Regions from separate parts of the Paenibacillus sp. FSL M7-0896 genome, predicted to be linked through region 3. Evidence: predicted binding sites of a transcription regulator. Region 3 holds the regulator's gene; each other region holds the start of a gene.

Region 1 (3,208 bases), 250 kb from region 3:
CATCGTTCTCATATTGGATAGCGCTGGTCTCAATAGATACTTTGGCACAATATTTTTTGAAGCCTTCAGGAAGCTTCTCAGACCACAGTACAGTCAGGTTTGGTTCTGGAGCAGGTCCCAGATTGTACAGGGTATGCAGGAAGCGGAAGCTGTTCTTGGTTACGCGGGTTGTGCCGTCTTCAGCCATACCACCGATGGATTCTGTAACCCAAGTTGGGTCGCCGGAGAACAGGTCGTTATAGTCAGGCGTACGCAGGAATTTCACGATACGCAGCTTCATTACGAAATGGTCAACGATTTCTTGAGCTTGCTCTTCAGTCAGAGTACCTTCTTCAACGTCGCGTTGAACATAGATATCAAGGAAGGAAGATACGCGTCCAAGGGACATTGCCGCACCATTCTGTTCTTTAACAGCTGCCAGATAACCGAAGTATACCCATTGTGTAGCTTCTTTGAAGTTCGTAGCCGGTTTGGAGATGTCCATACCATGAGCTGCAGCCATTTGTTTCAGTTCGCCAAGAGCACGCATTTGCTCGGACAGCTCTTCACGCAGACGGATAACATCTTCTGTCATGGAGTCAACTTCAAGCTCAGCCAGTTGCTGCTTCTTGTCTTTAATCAGGAAATCAATACCATACAGAGCAATACGGCGATAGTCGCCGATGATACGTCCGCGGCCATAAGCATCAGGAAGGCCTGTGATTACGCCGGATTTACGCACAGCTCTCATATCTGGTGTATATGCATCAAATACGCCTTGATTATGCGTTTTGCGGATGTTCGTGAACATGTCAACGATATTCTGCGGAAGCTCGAAGCCATAAGCCTTAGTAGCATCGATCATCATCTTGATACCGCCGAACGGCTGAATGGAACGTCTGAAAGGCGCGTCAGTCTGAACGCCGACAATCTGTTCCTTATCCTTGTCAATGTAGCCAGGAGCGTGGGAAGTGATGGTGGAGACAGTATCGAGGGAAACGTCCCATACGCCGCCTCTTTCTCTTTCTTCCTTGCTCAGCTGGGAGATAATCTTCCACAGTTCAGTTGTATTGCTGGTAGGTCCAACCAGGAAATCTTCAGTTCCTTCATAAGGCTTGATGTTCTTTGCAATAAAGTTGTTAACGTCAACTTTCTTGGCCCAGACACCTTTTGTGAAATTTCTCCAACCCGATTTTGCTTCTAATACTTCTTTTTCAATCACCGACATGCTAAATCCCTCCATTTATATTTATTATATTTGTAGAGATCGCGGGCTTGAAGGTTAATCCCGTGTCTCGTGATCCCGAGGCTAATAGTTGTTATAAAATTCACAATCACATCTTCATAACGGGGATCGTTGTCTATATAAACATTTTAGTTTATTTTCTGAAAAAGGACTGTGACAAATATCACTCTTTCGGTGATATTTGTCACTTCCATCCAGTCCCATATTAACCTTTAACCTTATTCTTTGCCAGGCAACCGTTAATTAGTTATCGAATTTGCCGTAGAATGCGTTGCGGTATACATCAGCAAGCTCGGATACCAGCGGCATTTTAGGATTGGCAGTAGTACATTGGTCTTCAAATGCACGGTCAGCCAGATAGTCAACACGGGATTCGAAGTCCTTAGGATCGAAACCAAGAGCCGAGAAGGATTCTTCGATACCAAGTTTTTTGTTCATGTCGCGGATTGCATTGATCAGGCTCGTTACGCCTTCTTCGGTAGTGCGTGCAGGCAATCCCAGAATACGGGCGATTTCTGCGTACCGTTCGTCAGCTACAAAGTGCGAATATTTAGGGAACGAAGCGAACTTCGTAGGTTTCTTGGCATTGTAACGGATAACATGCGGCATCAGGATCGCATTGGTACGGCCGTGTGCGGTGTGATACTGTCCGCCCCATTTGTGTGCCAAGCTGTGGTTAATCCCCAGGAATGCGTTGGCAAAGGCCATACCGGCAAGCGTCGAAGCATTGTGCATTTTCTCACGGGCCAGCTTGTCACCTTGCAGTGCGGATTTCTCCAGCCACTGGAACACCAGTTGGATGGCTTTGATTGCCAGACCATCGGTATAGTCACTGGCCATTACAGATACATAAGCTTCGATAGCATGTGTCAATACGTCCATTCCTGTATCGGCAACTGCAGTCTTAGGCAAGCTGTAGACAAACTCAGGGTCAATAATTGCTACGTCTGGAGTCAGCTCATAGTCAGCGAGCGGATACTTGGTATTATTGCCTGTTGTCTTGTCTGTGATAACTGCGAACGATGTTACTTCAGAACCTGTACCCGAAGTGGTTGGAATGGCAACGAATTTCGCTTTGTTGCCGAGCTTAGGGAATTTGTATACCCGTTTGCGGATATCCATGAACTTCTGTTTCAGGCCGTTGAAGTCTGCATCCGGATGTTCGTAGAACAGCCACATGCCCTTGGCAGCATCCATTGGGGAACCACCGCCGAGTGCGATGATGCAGTCCGGCTGGAATCTGTTCATCATAGCTGTACCTTTTTCTACAGTAGTAGTCGATGGATCCGGTTCAACTTCCGAGAACACTTCGATCGCTACAGGAGTCTGGCGCTGACGCAGATAGTGCTCAACTCTTTCAACATATCCCAGTTTAACCATTACAGGGTCAGTGATGATAGCAACGCGTGTGATATCAGGCATTTTGGCCAGGTACTGAGTGGCTCCCTTTTCGAAGTAAATCTTGTCAGGTACTTTAAACCATTGCATATTCACGGTACGACGATTCACCCTTTTCACGTTGATCAGATTGATTGCAGTGACGTTCTGCGATACCGAGTTGCGTCCGTAAGATCCGCAGCCCAGTGTCAATGAAGGGATATTAGTGTTGTAAATGTCGCCGATTGCGCCGTGAGTCGATGGCGAGTTGACGAGAATACGTCCGGTCTGCAGACGGTTGGAGAACTTCATGATTACTTCTTCGTTGTTGGAATGGATAGCCGAGCTGTGGCCCATGCCGCCAAATTCAACGATTTGAGCTGCGCGTTCGATACCCTGGTCAGCATTCTTCACTTTGTAGCAAGCCAGAACCGGGCTCAGCTTCTCAGCGGACAATGGATATTTAGTACCTACACCTTCAAGCTCAGCTACCAGGATCTTCGTTCCGGCAGGAACCTGAATGCCGCACATTTCAGCGATCTTCACAGCGGATTGGCCAACGATAGCCGGGTTAACTGCGCATTTCTCTACGTTCATTGCGCCACT
Region 2 (3,208 bases), 2.4 Mb from region 3:
AAGAGAGCTGCCTCTCAAGTCAACTTCGACTTGTTGAGGCAGCTCAACTTTAAAAATCCGTGTCCATTACGATTGATTGCGATAACCGGAGATTATATTCTTGACCGCGATAGGATTGCTGTCTGTGGGTCCAATCTCGATAGCAGGCAGGGCCGTTGCGGTTGCGGTTGTCAGATCAATTGGGCGAATCGCTCTGGATTCTCCCACATAAGCTTTGGTGTCGGAGAAGAACGCCAGATCGCCGACAGAAGCAAGCGGAACGAACCGGGTCTGGGCGCGTGTAGTGTTGAAGATTTGCAGACCGCCCGTCGGTAAGGTGGTAGGTTGAATCGTGACACCAATATACACTTGCCTACGCGAAAGCCTGATTTTATCCTGGCCTTTATAACTGGTGACATCTGGAAGAGCATTGCCATATACGGTTCCCATCCAATCAACTTCCAGGTCATTAAATAGTTTCAGAAAGCCTCTATTATTTTCCATAGTGCAAAACAATAATTTGTTGTCCAGGTAGACGCCGGATACTGTATTGTCCAGCAAACTTGAGGTGTTCGGCTCGCCTATTATCTCGCCTGCATAAAAACAGAGCATACCGGTCGTTCCAAGAGCGATTTGTGTTTGTCCATTCGGGTGGACGACCAGGGGATTGTGTGCCGTGTCAAAGGTAAGCTGAAATTGGGACCCGTACGGATGAACGCTGTCATCCTCAATGGATATGGCGGCGACATAATCTCTTCCATCGGCAACCTTACAGGCCACATAGATATAGGAGCTATTCTCATTGCTCGCCAAGGCGAAAGGCCTGCCTGGGCCGACATCCACATTTTTCAAAACCATATTCGTGGGGGAATCAATAATCGTAACGTTCTTATTTCCGTAATTGGCTACATAGGCTTTCTTGCCATTCGAAGCAACCAAGACGGCAACGGGACGTGCAGGAGTGGAGCTCATATTGCCCACGGGGACCGTATTGAGAATGCTATGGCTACCCGTATCAATGATGCTGAGTGAACCGATGCGGGTATTCGCTACGAATAGCTTCTTCTCGTCGGGGTCCATGGCCATAGCGCCAGGGTTGGCACCTACCTGAATCCGCTTGATGATCCGATCCTCTACAGGATCAATAACGGCAACATAGCCATGTTGATAGTCAATTTCATAAGTCACATAGACATAAGGATCGCGTGAGGGTACTTTCCTGCTGCTGCTTGCTTCTGCCTTGTTTGGATTCATGGATTAATCCCCTTTCCAGGTTTTGAACCGGATGGACTTCCCGGACCCTGAGGACCGGCTGGCCAGATGGGCAGGTGCGCCAGATTGAATCCGGATGCCGCATCTCCGAAGTCTGCTAGTAGGGTATGCATGGATTCTCCAGCCCGACTAGCATAACGTCCTGCCAGATTGTAAAAAAGGGCATAAATAACGAAGAAGAATAGACTCCCACGAGGAATGCCCATAGGAAAGAGCTGCCTCTTTAGGGGAGACATCCGTTTTCTCTTCTACCGCTGCACCCGCTTTTATGGTAAATTTGACATGTCAGTGAAAACTTTCACGTGGTTTTTATGATAGTGACTTTTATCACGTAAATGTGATTAGGATCACGTTACAATGGCATAAAGGAACAAATTTTAAGTAATTCGAAGGGGATAGGAATCATGGCTTATAACAAACCGCAGGGAATCGCTGAAGTCACGGTAGAGAACGGAGTGAAGAAGGCGCATAATCCGCTCAGCACTGTACTCATTCTCGGTTTTCTGGGAGGAGCGTTTATCGCGCTCGGATTTTTGCTGGATATTCGTGTCATTGCAGGTGCGCCTGCCGAGTGGGGGTCCATTGCTAACTTCATCGGGGCTGCGGTGTTCCCGGTTGGACTCATTCTGGTGCTGCTTGCCGGAGGGGAACTGCTGACAGGCAATATGATGGCGGTGCCGCTGGCGTTCATTGCGAAGAAGATTTCGTTCTGGGAAGTGGTGAAGAACCTGGTGCTGATCACACTCAGCAATCTGGCAGGTGCCTTGTTCGTCGCTTATTTCTTCGGTCACATCGTTGGCCTTACATCAGATGGCGTGTATCTGGAAAAGCTGGTAAGTATGGCGGAGCATAAGATCGATGCTACGTTCCTGCAGGCTTTTATCTCCGGGATCGGCTGTAACTGGCTCGTAGCGCTGGCGGTATGGCTGTCGTACGGGGCAGACAATTTCAGCGGCAAAATCCTCGGTATCTGGTTCCCGACCATGGCGTTTGTGGCCATCGGCTTCCAGCACGTTGTAGCTAACATGTTCCTTATCCCTGCTGCGATCTTCGAAGGACATTTCACCTGGGGCCAGTATGCGGCCAACTTCGTTCCGGTCTGGCTGGGCAATCTGACGGGCGGCGCGATCTTCGTGGCTGCTGCGTACTGGATGGCCTATCTGCGCAAGGAGCCGGGTGCTGTGAGCCCAGCCGCAGGCGTGCCTGCTGCGGGCTTGAAGAAACACGCTTAATCCTTATGGGCCCGGTGTGAATCACATCGCCGGACTGTAACATAGCTTGGCCTAGCACTTCCTGCTTCTCGGCACCCTGCTTCAAGGGATTCGTAGAGACAGGGAGTGTTTTTGTATAAAGATAAGAATTTATATGCTTCGCGTTATAATTATCCTTATCTTTCTCGCTGAAACGGTACCGTCCTGTAAAAGGACGGCAAAGCCGTTTCTACTTGTTTGGTATAGGTGCAGCAGGATCATCCTCCGGACAAAACAAAATTCACCGTGCAATCCGATTCGGGGGAACGAAATCGGATCTCACGGTGAATAAAATAGGGAGTGTTTCATATGGATCATTACCCCGGCTTCCGGGGAACGAATCAGTGCCGGCAAGGTATTTTTGTTTACGTGTGAAAGAGCGGGTTATAGAATATAAATATCGCTGGCGGCGGGAAGACGGGATTGATTTTCAACTAAATAATTCCCTGGTTTCCCGCGATAAAGCATTAACGCGAATGCTTGCTCTGCCCCCTGTTTTGGGATGATACTGGATGGATTAATGACAGCTATGTTACAGGGGATGACAGACAAGATATGAGATTCATGCAGGCCTATCCGAAGGAAATTAAAGTATTCTTGATTGCCAGTCTGATTAATGCTACCGGCAGTGCGCTGATGTGGCCGCTAGTTACAATGTATGTATTCGATGAACTGGGACGCAGTATGAAAGACGCGGGAATCGTGCT
Region 3 (3,208 bases):
GGAGCTGGCTGCCCTTGAGAATACACTGAACCTCAGTCTGAGCGATATCATCCGCAAGGGCGACAAAATGCTCAGTGAGATGCGTGACACGGACAGCCAATCCTCCTCAGACAGTCTTGTGACCGATATCGGCGGGTTATTCAAGGATCTGGCATCCATTAGAGAGCAGATCCGCTTCTTCATGAGTCTGAACGATGAGAATATCGTGTATTGGCTGGAGGGAAGCGGTAATTATAAGGGCAAGTCACTGCAAATGTATGCTGTTCCTGTAGATGTCAGCACCCAGCTCAGGGAGCTGTTCTTCGATAAGAAGAAGAGCATTATCCTGACCTCGGCCACCTTATCCGTGGATAAATCCTTCCAGTTCATGATTGATAACCTGGGTCTTGGCGAGGCTGCAGAGCAGCGGCGTCTGATGACAACACTGCTTCCGTCGCCATTCAAGTATCGTGAGCAGGCTCTCCTGGTCATTCCCCGGGACTTCCCGAGCGTCAAGGGGAGTATTGGGGATGCCCGCTTCGTGGACACCCTCGTGCACTCCCTTGCCGAGACAGCTGTAACAACACGGGGGCGGATGCTGGTGCTGTTCACCTCCTACAAGATGCTGCGCCAGGTGTATGAACCGCTGAAGGAGGCACTTGCCTCACAGGATATCGCGGTACTCGGACAAGGTGTGGAAGGCGGCAGCCGGAGCAAGCTGATCCGCCGCTTCCAGGACAGCCCGGCTTCGGTCTTGCTGGGTACCAGCAGCTTCTGGGAAGGGGTGGATATCCCTGGAGAAGCATTGACCTGCCTGGCGATTGTCAGACTGCCGTTCCAGCCGCCGAATCACCCGCTGGCAGAAGCGAAGTCAGAGCTGCTTCAGGCACAGAAGAAGAATCCGTTCATGAAGCTGTCCGTGCCGCAGGCTGTCATCCGCTTCAAGCAGGGCTTCGGGCGGCTGGTCCGCACGGCGCAGGACCGGGGCATCGTAATTGTGTACGATACCAGAGTGATTGAATCGCATTACGGAAAGTACTTTCTGTACTCGCTCCCCGGTCCCAAGATGGAGCATATGCTCACCGAGCAGATGGTCCCGAGAATTGCCGAATGGCTGGATGACGGCGGGGTTTCCTAATTCATCTGCTATTGCTATTATTAATAAGTCATGATTATCCTGAAGATCCGTTCCCGCCTGTCCTGCCACTCCGGCAGGCGGCGGGGCACGGTTGCTATAATTGTACGGAATGAAGTGTAGGCTAACAAAACTTTTAAGGAGGAGAATACATGAAATCGGATAAAATATCGGAGGCCGTCGTGCGCAGGCTCCCAGTGTACCTGCGTTTCCTGAACGATCTCCAAAAACGTGAAATCTCCACAGTCTCTTCTCAGGAGCTGGGCCAGAAGCTTGACCTAAATCCCGCCCAGATCCGTAAGGATTTGGCTTATTTTGGTGATTTTGGCAGAAAAGGCATCGGCTATGATGTATCTTATCTGATTGAGAAGATCCGCCATATCCTGAAGCTTGACCAGCAAATTAATGTTGCACTGGTTGGAGCCGGTAACCTCGGTCATGCCTTGTCTAACTACAACGCTTACTTGAAGGATACGATGAAGATTACTGCCATCTTCGATGCCTACCCGCCGAAGGTGGGCCAGCAGATCAACTCGCTGGTTGTGCAGCCGATGGAGGAGCTAAGCAGTACCATCCGCTCGCAGGGCATCCGGATCGGGATTATTACCGTGCCTGACAGCGAAGCCCAGAACGTAGCTGATATTCTTGTGGATTCCGGTATCGAAGCGATTCTGAACTTCGCACCGGTTATTCTCAAGACGCCTGCCAATATCCGGATTCATGCCGCAGATTTCACCACAGATCTGCAGAGCTTGGCCTATTATTTGCATGATGGAAAGGATGAGGCTGAAGATGAGCAGTAAGATCACGATAATCAAGAATGGGCACTTCCTGGTTCCGGGCAGTGACAAGCCGGTACTGAGCGGGTACATGACCCTGGAGAATGATTTGATTACTTACATAGGTGAAGCTGAGCCGGTAGTGGAGGATGGCGCACAGGTCGTAGACGGCAGCCGTCTGCTGTTCATGCCTGGTCTGGTAAATACCCATGGTCATACTGCAATGTCACTGCTGCGCGGGTACGGTGACGATATGGTGCTTCAGACTTGGCTGCAGGAGAAGATGTGGCCGATGGAAGAGAAATTCACTGGTGATGATGTATATTGGGGAACCTCGTTGTCCGTGCTGGAGATGCTGAAGGGCGGCACAACCACCTTCCTCGATATGTATGATCATATGGACCGGGTAGCGGAAGTAACGGAGCAGTCCGGTATTCGTGCTGTGCTGATGCGCGGCGTAATTGGGCTGTGCCCGGAAGAGGTACAGCAAGCGAAGCTTGCTGAGGCGATTGCTTTTGCCCGTAACTGGCACGGCAAGGCTGACGGCAGAATTACGACCATGCTCTCACCGCACGCCCCGTACACCTGTCCTCCAGAGTTTTTCATGAAGTTTGTGCAGGCTGCCCATGATCTGGACTTGCCAATGCACACCCATATGTCCGAGACGCGCCATGAAGTGGAACAGAACGTGGCCGACTACGGCCTGCGTCCGGTCGCGCATCTGGAGAAGCTCGGGATGTTCACCCGTCCTTCGCTCATTGCCCACGGGGTTCATCTGAACGATGAAGAGATCGGTATCCTGGCCCGCCATAACGTTGGCGTGTCGCATAACCCCGGCAGTAACCTGAAGCTGGCCAGCGGGGTAGCCCGTGTTCCTGAGCTGCTGAGAGCCGGGGTTAAGGTCTCTCTGGGGACAGACGGTGCGGCGAGCAACAACAATCTGGATATGTTCGAAGAGATGCGGCTGGTGGCTCTGATCCACAAGGGCGTAAGCGGTGATCCTACAGCGGTACCGGCTCCTGAGGCGCTTCTGATGGCTACGGAGTATGGGGCGCAGTCTATTTTCCTAAGCGGGGTGGGCCGGCTTGCAGCAGGAATGAAGGCCGACTTCATCGCACTTGATATTGACCAGCCTCATCTGCTGCCGCATACCGATCTGCTCTCCCATGCCGTATATTCGGCAAGTGCCAAGGATGTGGAGCATGTATGGGTGAACGGCCAGCAGGTTGTGAAGCATGGACAATGCCTGACACTTGATGAAGAAGCCATCCGCCGCAAAGCACAGGAGACGTTCGAGAGCCTGCTTAAACGGTAA
Region 4 (3,208 bases), 1.7 Mb from region 3:
CCCGGCCGCGGTTGACTTCAAGACCGGATTCGCCAACCAGCGGATTGCCCTGTACCCCGCCGGTCCAGACGAAGGTGTTCGCCACAATCTGCTGCCCATCCTTGAGATCAATCTTATTATCGGCCACCTTCGTTACCGGAAGTCCCGTCAGGAATTGCACCCCGCGCTTCTCCAGGCTGGCTGTAGCGCGCTCAATCAGATGATCCGGCAGGACAGGGAGAATCTTCGGACCCGCTTCAACGAGCAGAAGCTTGATCTCAGCAGGATTCACTCCATATTGCTTCGTCAGCTTAGGCAGAATATCGGCAATTTCGCCTACTAGCTCTACGCCAGTCAGTCCGCCGCCGCCGATCAGAATTGTTGCATCTGCTGCGTTGCGGGTTTTGGAGTAGTCACGAATCCGGTCTTCAATATGACGGCGGATCCGCAGCGCATCTGCTGCTGATTTCAGCACCATGCTGTATTCTTCAAGTCCCGGAATACCAAAGTATGCGGTGGTGCTGCCCAGACCGACAACGAGAGCATCATAGGTCAGCATGACGCCGTCCGAGAGAATAACCTGCTTGTTCTCCGGGGAGAACGAATTGACCTTGGCGATTTTCAGATCAATATCTTTACCGGCGAACAGCTTCGCCAGCGGCATGGCAACCGCCTGTTCAGACGCACTGCCAGCTGCAAGCCGGTGCAATTCCGTAATAATCTGATGTGTCGGATACTGATTGACGACCGTAATTTTGGCTTCCGCTTTGCTCATATATTTACGAACGGTTAAGGCACTGAGCAGACCGCCGTAGCCTGCACCTAGAATCACTATATGTTTTGACATGATAATTCCTCCATCATTAAGTATTACGGGCTTATTTACCCGATTGACGTTCACCGCTGACCTGCAGATAGGCATTCATGAACCGGAGAGCCTTCTGTACCTGCGGGTCCTTGATCATCTTCATCATGCCGAACAGGCTGACTGTTTCGCTGCTTGCATCCGCGCGGTCCTTCGCTTCAATGACAGTAGCCGCCAGATTCTTGGCAGTGCCCACCACAGGACCCGCCATTTCCTTGATCGCACCAACTGTATCATTCTTAAGTACTTCATCCGTGGCAACTGACTGCACAAAATCTAGTGATTTGGACAATACACTGACCATTTGTGTGATCTGCGGCAGCTGCTCTACCAAAAGAATCAGAGATTGCTGCACCTCCGGCTTCAAAAGCTCTTTCAGCACATCCTCTCTGGGAAGAGCTGCTTCTGGTATTTCTTGTTCAGGCAGGGTTTGGGTAACGGTTTCTGACATATCGAAGTCTCCTTTTACAAATCGTATTCTTGCACAATGACATCCAGGTGAAACTATGTGACTATTATAACACTCTATTTGTTATTATTGTCACAATCTTTTTGCCTTTGCAACCTATTTTTGTGATTATTATCACTTCCTCATCGGTTTTATCGAACTCAGTCGTTTAATCAGGTTAAATTTACAAATTATTATGTTTTTCCTCATTGACGTATACAAAGAGTCGTGATATCTTAAGCAAGTAACTAAATGTAAGTTCATTAATTAATATCAGCAATTGATTATTACTAAGCAGCATACATATTAGATGGAGGTAATGACTTATGAGTACTTTTTCCGAATTGGTGCAGTCCCGCAGATCGGCTAATAATTTCGTGGAAGGTGTTACCATTCCGCAGAGTGAGCTCGAAGAGATGTTCTCCCTGGCCCGCCTGGCTCCCTCGGCTTATAATCTTCAACACACCCATTATAAGGTGATCAGCGATGACAACGTAAAGGAAGCCATCCGCAAGGACGCGTATGGTCAATACAAGATCCACACCGCATCGGCTGTTATTGTGGTGCTGGGTGACAAGAATGCCTATCTGCAGGCTCCTGAAATCTATAGCGGGCTTAAGCTTCTGGGAGCGATGAGCGAGGATGCATACGAGCAAACCATTCAATCTATCAACGATGCTTATACCGGGAACGATACTTTCCAGCGGGATGAAGCGATCCGCAATGCTTCTCTGTCAGCGATGCAGTTCATGCTGATTGCCAAGGATAAGGGCTGGGATACCTGCCCGATGATCGGCTTTGATCCGGAGGCTGTGAAGGCTACCCTCGGTCTCGGCGACCATATGGTTCCGGTGATGCTGATTACAATCGGCAAGGACAACCAGCATAAGATCAGACCGCGCGGCTACCGCAAGCCGGTTAATGAGTTTGTTGAATTCATCTAATAAAAAGGGTCTTTCGGCTACTATGCCGAAAGACCCTTGTCTATATCATCCTGCCGTATTCTCAATCCATACTCACCGCGCATACTGCAAAATCGCCACAGCCGCACGCTCCTGCCGCTCTACATCCGTGCTGTTCAAGGCTGCCTTCAGGACAGCCAGCGCCTGCGCTACTGTAGCTTCATCCACCTGAACCGGACAGGCACCGGCGGCATTCCCGCCATCCCCTGCCTGATTCCCCAGCCACAGATCGATTCGGGCTGCGGGCAGCACTCCTGAATAGGCAGTTATTCTGCTGTCAGAGGCAAGCAGCCCTGTTACAGCCGGATTAACCGCAGCGAGGGGCAGACTCTTCAGCCAGGTGACACCGCGCCGGTGGGCTGTACTATCCTCTGCGCCGCTGTGCCGGGTATCATAGAAGTAATCACCAAGGTCCCCGAGATACACCCATTCTTCATCGGCGATCAGCACGTAATCCCCATCCTTCATCGCATTGACGAAGGTATCCAGGGTATTCGTTGCACTCTCCAGCTCATGCCCGTCGTAAGCAGCGGCAGCTAACTTGCTGCTGATCTCTTCTCTGCTATGCTTCTCCAGATCACCCGTACCGGGATAGCCCGCACATATATAATTATCCTCCAAAAAGGACTTCAGCAGCCCGCTGCCGAGTTCCTCAAGCTTCATTGCATACAAGCTCATTTCCGTTTCCTTTCCCTCCAGGCAAAGCTGCCGGAGTCTACGCAGCATTGAAACCATCCTTTTCATTATACAGCAAAGGCAGCGGGATTTGAATTCGGCAGATTCTAAGGAAAACGCAGAATAACAGCGCTTACAATACCTTTTTCCAAACTGGGAGTGCAAATTTAAAAATTTCGGCTTTTTACTATTCCCCGCACGGACGGTATAATTCAGGTATCAGCTCAAGGAAACAGACACTGCAGGAAGAACGTAAGCCAGGACAGAATCTCCGGCAGC

Evidence for each region. Region 3 encodes Rex, which represses fermentation and respiration genes when NADH is low (regulators of the CRP and FNR family bind a similar motif). Its sites were predicted from a motif close to TTGTGAAATATTTCACAA; they were not measured.
Region 1: a site for Rex is predicted at 1,296-1,313, ahead of pflB (formate C-acetyltransferase). Genes of this name have one in related genera too.
Region 2: a site for Rex is predicted at 1,538-1,555, ahead of MKY12_RS29570 (formate/nitrite transporter family protein). Genes of this name have one in related genera too.
Region 4: a site for Rex is predicted at 1,374-1,391, ahead of MKY12_RS11475 (DUF1641 domain-containing protein). Genes of this name have one in related genera too.

The regions. Positions count from the first base shown of each region.
Region 1 is NZ_CP150250.1:4,674,579-4,677,786, forward strand. Features, by position in the region: gene pflB (formate C-acetyltransferase) at 1-1,207, opposite strand, end outside; gene adhE (bifunctional acetaldehyde-CoA/alcohol dehydrogenase) at 1,469-3,208, opposite strand, start outside.
Region 2 is NZ_CP150250.1:6,825,596-6,828,803, reverse strand. Features, by position in the region: gene MKY12_RS29575 (YncE family protein) at 67-1,233, opposite strand; gene MKY12_RS29570 (formate/nitrite transporter family protein) at 1,656-2,483, shown strand; gene MKY12_RS29565 (MFS transporter) at 3,057-3,208, shown strand, end outside.
Region 3 is NZ_CP150250.1:4,425,285-4,428,492, reverse strand. Features, by position in the region: gene dinG (ATP-dependent DNA helicase DinG) at 1-1,117, shown strand, start outside; gene MKY12_RS19095 (redox-sensing transcriptional repressor Rex) at 1,267-1,917, shown strand; gene MKY12_RS19090 (amidohydrolase) at 1,907-3,208, shown strand.
Region 4 is NZ_CP150250.1:2,750,086-2,753,293, reverse strand. Features, by position in the region: gene MKY12_RS11480 (NAD(P)/FAD-dependent oxidoreductase) at 1-826, opposite strand, end outside; gene MKY12_RS11475 (DUF1641 domain-containing protein) at 858-1,295, opposite strand; gene MKY12_RS11470 (nitroreductase family protein) at 1,619-2,236, shown strand; gene MKY12_RS11465 (hypothetical protein) at 2,309-2,917, opposite strand.